DNA from 2 places in the Microbacterium songi genome. Region 2 is predicted to be linked to the other one. Evidence: predicted binding sites of a transcription regulator. Region 2 holds the regulator's gene; the other holds the start of a gene.
What was found. Region 2 encodes LexA, which represses DNA repair genes until DNA is damaged. Its sites were predicted from a motif close to TCGAACANNTGTTCGA; they were not measured.
Positions count from the first base shown of each region.

Region 1: the regulator LexA is predicted to act here: its motif matches at 1,481-1,496, upstream of ACFM35_RS14665 (HNH endonuclease signature motif containing protein).

Region 1 covers NZ_JBHZIE010000011.1:166,404-169,808, reverse strand. Annotated here, with positions in the region: gene ACFM35_RS14665 (HNH endonuclease signature motif containing protein) at 1-1,428, opposite strand, end outside; gene ACFM35_RS14660 (MmcQ/YjbR family DNA-binding protein) at 1,689-2,051, shown strand; gene ACFM35_RS14655 (GNAT family N-acetyltransferase) at 2,085-2,510, opposite strand; gene ACFM35_RS14650 (hypothetical protein) at 2,669-2,842, shown strand; gene ACFM35_RS14645 (thiolase family protein) at 2,864-3,405, opposite strand, start outside.
Region 2 covers NZ_JBHZIE010000004.1:247,209-250,613, forward strand. Annotated here, with positions in the region: gene ACFM35_RS07630 (histidinol-phosphate transaminase) at 1-147, opposite strand, end outside; gene ACFM35_RS07635 (LysM peptidoglycan-binding domain-containing protein) at 187-564, opposite strand; gene lexA (transcriptional repressor LexA) at 824-1,504, shown strand; gene ACFM35_RS07645 (hypothetical protein) at 1,574-2,971, shown strand; gene ACFM35_RS07650 (dipeptidyl-peptidase 5) at 3,077-3,405, shown strand, end outside.

The DNA of each region.
Region 1 (3,405 bases), on a different contig from region 2:
TGTGGGTGATGTGGTGACGGGTCTCCACTGCTTCTCGGGGTCCCATGCGGATGGGCCGCGTATTTCGGGGATGCCGTTGTTCGTCCGGATTTTCCATCCGTTCGAATCGAGGGTGCGGTGGTGCCACCAGCAGAGCAGGACACCGTTGTCGGTATGGGTGGGTCCGCCCCGGGAGTGCTCCGTGACGTGGTGGATTTCGCACCATGCGGGAGGGACGTGGCAGCCGGGGATGAGGCATCCCCCGTCGCGGAGGGTGATCGCCCGGCGCTGGTAGGCGGCGAACACCCGGTCGACGATGCCGATCCCCACGATCCGGCCGCCCGCATCGGAAGTCACCCGTTGCACCCCACCCGTGCACGCGACCTGCCGGGCCACGGCGAGGGAGACCGGTTCGTCACACCCGTCGAGGTGAGCGTGACCCCGACCCGACACAAGATCCTCAGCAGTCACGGACACGACGAGTGTCGGGGCCGCGCCCCCGATCGACGGCACCGCGCCCGATTTCGCCGCGACCGTGAGGACCATCGCGAGCGCGTCATGCTGCCGCATCACCCGCGTACGCGGATCAGTCGCGTCTCCGAGGGCCGGGTCTTCCAGAGCCGCGTCCTTGAAAATCGTGTCCGCACCCGGGTCTCCACGGTCGGTGAACCTCGGCCCAGCGGGGGCATCGGGTCCGACGGTCTTGGGGTTGAGGATGCTGTCGAACAAGCGTTGTAGTTGCGACGCGACTTCGGGCAGCAGAACCCCACGGCACGGCACCATCCCGTCCCGGCACACGCCGATGGTGAACGCCCTCTTCCGCAGCGCACGGGTCTCGCGCGGCTCGGCACCGTCCTGATCCAGATACGCCGCCCACACCTGCGCCTGCAACCGCAGATCATCAACGCCCGGACACGGGCCACCGTCCACCCCCACCCCGCGAGCCGATGCCGCGAGCTCCGCATCCGCGACCAAACGCGCACCCCGGTCGCACTGCGCCGCAGTCAGCGTTCCGACGACCGCGACCAGGGCCTCCAGCCCCACGACCCCATCCGCCGCCGCCTCACGCAGCGCCGGATACGTGGCGGGGAGAACCTCACCCGTCGACACCCCCACCGGCTGCTGCAGGGCTCGCGCTGCCTTCACGATGTCACCTGCCGTCCGACCGGAGGCGAGCGTGGTGCGCTGGACCAGCTCCTTCAACGACCGGCAGCCGAACCGGGTGGTGGGCCGCTCCGGATACGGCGCGACCTCCCCCCGCTCCTCCAACTCGGCAACCGCGCCCACCAGGAGCGCCTCGGCCTGCCGGGCGATCACCGATGCCCCCCGCACCAGCGTCAGCAATACCTCGTCATCCATGCCCCGCAGCTCGCCCGACCGATACGCCCGACCCACCACCGCACCGAGCGTCAACTCGACCTGTCGGAGCGTGTCAGCGAGTGCTTCCATACCCCCCATTCTGCCGAGGACCACCGACATCAACCCGACGAAAACAACCAGATCAAACCATGATTCGAAGTCCTGTGGATAACCGAGGAAATGCCCTCGTAACGGCGTCATGCGGACGACTCGATGGCGTCGGTGTAGCGCGCGCGGATAGACGATGATCCGAAGACCCGCTACTCGAAGGACGCGCTTTCGGTCGACGCGTGGCAGCGGACGCTCGACGACCTTGACGTCCCGCGCTGACCGATGGGCATACTGGACGTGTGACTCCCGAGGACGTGCACGCGTACTGCTCCGCAAAATGGGGTGCGTGGGAAGATCAGCCTTGGGACGGCGATGTGGTCTTCAAGATAGGTCCGGCTGAGCGAGGCAAGATCTTCGCCTTCCTCGGGGACGGGACGTCCGTCGGAGTCAAGTCCGGCACCACCCGTCAAGAGGCTGACGAGTGGCTGATCCGATATCCGAAGGACGCCGACGTCTCGGCGTACATCGGACGTTGGGGGTGGAATCGGCTGAGCACCCGCGGCGGTATCCCGGACGATGAGCTTCGTGAGGCGATCGACCGGTCCTACGAACTCGTCATGGCAGGACTGCCGAAGAAGTTTCGCGGACCGAGCGATGAGTAGCGTGCGTGCGGGTGATCCTCGGGCTACCCGACCTCACATCGTGATCCCCCGCCGCACCATCCACGACTCCGGATCGGTCAGCTGCGTGAAGCCGAACTTCTCGTACAGGGTGTGCGCATCTGCGGTGAACAGGGCCGTTCGCTTGAGCCCGAGCGGTTCCAGGTCGCCGATGATGCCCTGCATGATGCGCTTCCCGACACCTCTGCCGCGCGCCGTGGGGTCGACGAACACGTCTGCGATCCATGCGAACGTCGCGCCGTCGGTGATGGCCCGCGCGTAACCGAGCTGTTCACCGGTCTCCGCATCGAACACGCCGTAATTGCGGGAGCCGGCCATCGCCGCCTCGTGAGTGGTGCGAGTGCGACCCTTCGCCCAGTACGACTCCTCGGAGAGCCAGCGGAGCACGCGATCGACGTCCATCGCCATCGCGTCGGAGGAGAAGACCAGACCATTCGACATACGTCGATGAAAGCATCCGGTGCGCCTTCGCCGGGGTGGCCAACTGCTCGCAAGTGGACTGGGCACCATCGCGGGACGGCCCGCACACCGATGCACGTGCACCCCCGCCGGTGCGCGATGGAACGGGTCCGATCGGGCCCCGTGGTTAGGCTCGGGACATGAGCTTCCTCCCGACGTCGCGCGACGGTCGCACGGCGCTCTTGATCGCCGTCGGGTCTTTCGTCGGCGCGATCGCGGTGTGGCTCGGCGTCTTCGCCTTCACGAGCTCCCTGATCGACTCCGGCGATCGCGACGTGAGCCGCAGCACCACCGGCCCTCCCACCGCGCGATAGGCCGACCGCCCGATCAGTCGCTCAGAGCCGCTCGATGATGGTCGCGTTCGCCATCCCGCCGCCCTCGCACATCGTCTGCAGCCCGTATCGACCGCCGGTCGCCTCGAGGTGCGCCAACAGCGTGCCGAGCAGACGTGTCCCCGACGAGCCGAGGGCGTGGCCGAGGGCGATCGCGCCACCCCAGGGGTTGAGCCTGGCGGGATCGGCGCCGAGCTCGATCGCCCACGCCAGGGGCACCGAGGCGAAGGCCTCGTTCACCTCGTAGGCGTCGAGGTCATCGATTCCGAGCCCCGCGCGCTCGAGGACGCGCTTCGTCGCGGGGATCGGCCCGGTCAGCATGAACAGCGGATCATCGCCCACGACGGCGAAGGAGCGGAAGCGTGCGCGGGGCCGGAGCCCCAGCTCGTCAGCCCTCGCCTCGGTCATGATGAGCGCGGCCGACGCGCCGTCCGTGAGAGGCGAAGAGCTTCCCGCCGTGATGTTCCATTCCAGCTCGGGGAAGCGGGCGGCGAGCGCGTCGGTGCGGAAGGCGGGGCGGAGGTCGGCGAGGGTCCCGGTCGTCG
Region 2 (3,405 bases):
GTCGGCCACGTCCTGCGGAACAGGATGGGTGTTCTCGTTGACATTCAGCGCGATGGGCAGTGCCGCTTGAGGTGCGCCGTATGGCGTCATCCCCCGCAGGTCGTCACGAATCGGCAGATCTTCCAGGCGTGCACTCACCTGTCCCATCGTAGGCGGGAGAGCGCCGCGCCCGGCCGACGAAGTGCTTCAGCGCGCTGCGCTGTACTGCGCCGGGATAGCCAGTTCCTGACCCGCGGACACCGTTGCGCCCTCCAGAGCGTTCAGGCGGACCATCGCGTCGACGACATCCCGCGGGTCGGCATGCGGGGCGACGTCCTGAGCGATCGACCAGAGCGAGTCACCCGACATCACCGTGACCGTCGCGAACGTGGTCGGGGGCGCGCCGTCCTGCGCCGAGGCGATCGCCGAGCCGCCGCTGACGAGAGCCAGGACGAGGACGCCTGCTGCGGGGAGCGCGGCGAGGGTGGCGAGGACGCGACGCCCCCGCACGGTGAGCGTGAGACGCGTGGACTTCGAGAACGAGGGGCTCGAATAAGCCCGGTCTGAGAACGCGACGCTGGTCATGGCTCCTCCTGGGGTGGGAAGAGATTCGTACTCGACCCTCGGCCGGGAGGGCCGAATACGAATCTCTTTTCCGAAGCTATCTTCGACGTGAGAGATTGTCAACCGGGGCCCCGGGGTCTGATTGTTCGAACGCGACACGCGCGCCACCTCCTCTTCGGATCGCTCGGAACCGGATACGGTTTCGATAGCGACACCCCACCACGGACCTCCGACATTCGAAGAACGATGCCGATCAGAGGCCGTGAGAGTAGGAGAGATCATGAGCGAGGCCACCCCGCGGGAGAAGCCCCAGACGCGCAGGCGGAAGAGTCTGAGCGACAAGCAGATCGCGATCCTCGAGGTCATCCAGCGTTCGATCGCACGCCACGGCTACCCGCCGAGCATGCGCGAAATCGGCGACGCGGTCGATCTCAAGTCGCTGTCGAGCGTGACCCACCAGTTGAATCAGCTCGAGTTGAGCGGATACCTGCGTCGCGACCCCGGCAAGACCCGCGCGATGGAAGTCCTCATCGATCTGCCCGGCATGTCGACGGAGAACCCCGCCGATTCCGCCCCCGCCGTCGGCGACGCGGCCATGGTGCCGCTCGTCGGTCGCATCGCCGCCGGCGTGCCGATCACCGCGGAGCAGCAGGTGGAGGAGATCTTCCCGCTTCCGCGTCAGCTGGTCGGCAAGGGTGACCTGTTCATGCTCAAGATCTCGGGCGAGTCGATGATCGACGCGGCGATCTGCGATGGCGACTGGGTCGTCGTGCGCTCGCAGGCGGATGCCGAGAACGGTGACATCGTTGCGGCGATGCTCGACGGCGAGGCGACCGTCAAGACGTTCCGTCGACGGGACGGTCACACGTGGCTGCTTCCGCGCAACTCGGCGTTCGAACCGATCCTGGGCGACGACGCCGTGGTTCTCGGGCGCATCGTGGCCGTTCTGCGCGCCGTCTGACCCGCCCCCTGCGCGGCGCTGCGCTCGGAAGCCCTGTCCGGCGCAGTGTTTCCGCGCTATAAGTGAGCAATGACCCTCGCCGGCAGCACCACACCCTCATCCGTCGATGAACTCCAGGCTCGGCTCGACCGCCTCGAGGCGGAGAACGCACGGCTGCGGGCGGATGCGCCCCGGCCCGCCACGAGGACCGGCCCTCCCGGCACAGGATGGCGTGCGGTGCTTTCCGCCTTCTGCATCATCGTCGCAGCGCTGCTCATCCCCACGACGATCATCGCGGGATGGGCACGCGCGCAGCTCGTCGACGAGACCGCCTTCGTGTCGACCTTCGCCCCGCTCATCGACGATCCTTCCGTGCAGGCGGTCATCGTCGATCAGGCATCGTCGGCCATCACGGAGTCGGTCGACCTCGACGGGATCACGGATGACCTGTTCGACGGCGTGGCCACCCTCGACCTCCCGCCCGCCGCGCTGTCATCCATCGATCTCCTGCGCGGCCCCGCCGCCCAGGCACTCGACGGTCTGGTGACCACCACGGTCAGCCGGGTGGTCGCGTCGGACGCGTTCTCGGGAATCTGGCAGACGACTCTCGTGGCGAGTCACCGCGCGCTCGTCGCGACGGCGAACGGCGGGAGCGCGAACGGCGCGGTCACGATCAGCGACTCCGGCGAGCTCGGCATCGCCCTCGGGCCGATCGTGGACGCCGTCAAGCAGCGACTGCTCGACCAGGGTGTCGGGTTCGCGTCCGCGATTCCGACGATCGACCGCACCATCGTCATCGCGCAGAGCGACGCGCTGGCCACTGTGGGCGTCGTGTACACACTGGCGGTGACCGTCGGCTGGTGTCTCCCCTTCGTGGCGCTCGCGCTGTTCGTGACCGGTATCCTGATCGCCCGACGGCGGAGTACCGCCGTGCTGGGCTCGGGCGTGGGACTGGCGCTCGGTGGGCTGTCCGTCGCGACGGGTATCGCCGTCGGCGGTACGGTCCTCGGCCTGAGCGCCACCAACCTGGGAGTGCCGGCCACCGCCCTCACAGCGGTCTACACGGCGGTCGTCGCCGCGATGCAGCACACCGCAGTGGTCGTCATGGTCGTCGGCATCATCATCGCCCTCCTCGCGTGGGTGAGCGGGCGCTGGCGCGGTGCACGAGCCGTTCGGGGCGGGATCGCGGCGGTGAACGACAGCATCCGCTCCACGCTCACGCTCCGCGGAGTGAACACCGGCCGATTCGGCACCTGGATGTTCCAGCAGCGGGTTCTGGTCCGCGTCGTGCTCGGCGTGCTGATGGTGCTCTGGCTCCTGCTCCTGCGCCCGCTGAGCGTGGGCGACATCTTCCTCGTCGTCATCGTCAGCGCCCTCGTGTGGTGGCTCACGGAACTCGTCCAGAAGCGCGACGCAGCGTTCGTCGGCGACGCCCCCGCCACAATCGACGCGGACGCTGCCGACGTGCCCCGTGGCGCGCTCCCCTGACCAGCGTTCACAGACGCGGATGCGTCCGGTGGCAGCATCCGATCCCCGGCTGAGGTCACGCCTCGGAGACGTCCGCGCGGACGTCCTGCGCGTAGCGTGGAGCGGGTGAACGCACCCTCTGCCTACGGCTCCTGGCCCTCCCCCATCTCGGCGCAGATCGTGGCGGCCGGGTCTCACCCCGTGACCGATGCCCGCTACGTCGGTGACGCGATCTGGTGGCTTGAGCGGATGCCCGCGGAAAGCGGACGATCGACCGTGCGACGGACCGCCGCGGACGGCGGCGAGCCCGAGACGATGTTGCCTCGCCCGTGGGACGTCCGCTCGCGCGTCCACGAGTACGGCGGGGCGGCGTGGACGGCGACGACGGACGGGACGCTCTACTTCGTCGAGAGCACCGATCAGAGGGTCTGGGTGCAGACGCCGGGCGAGCAGCC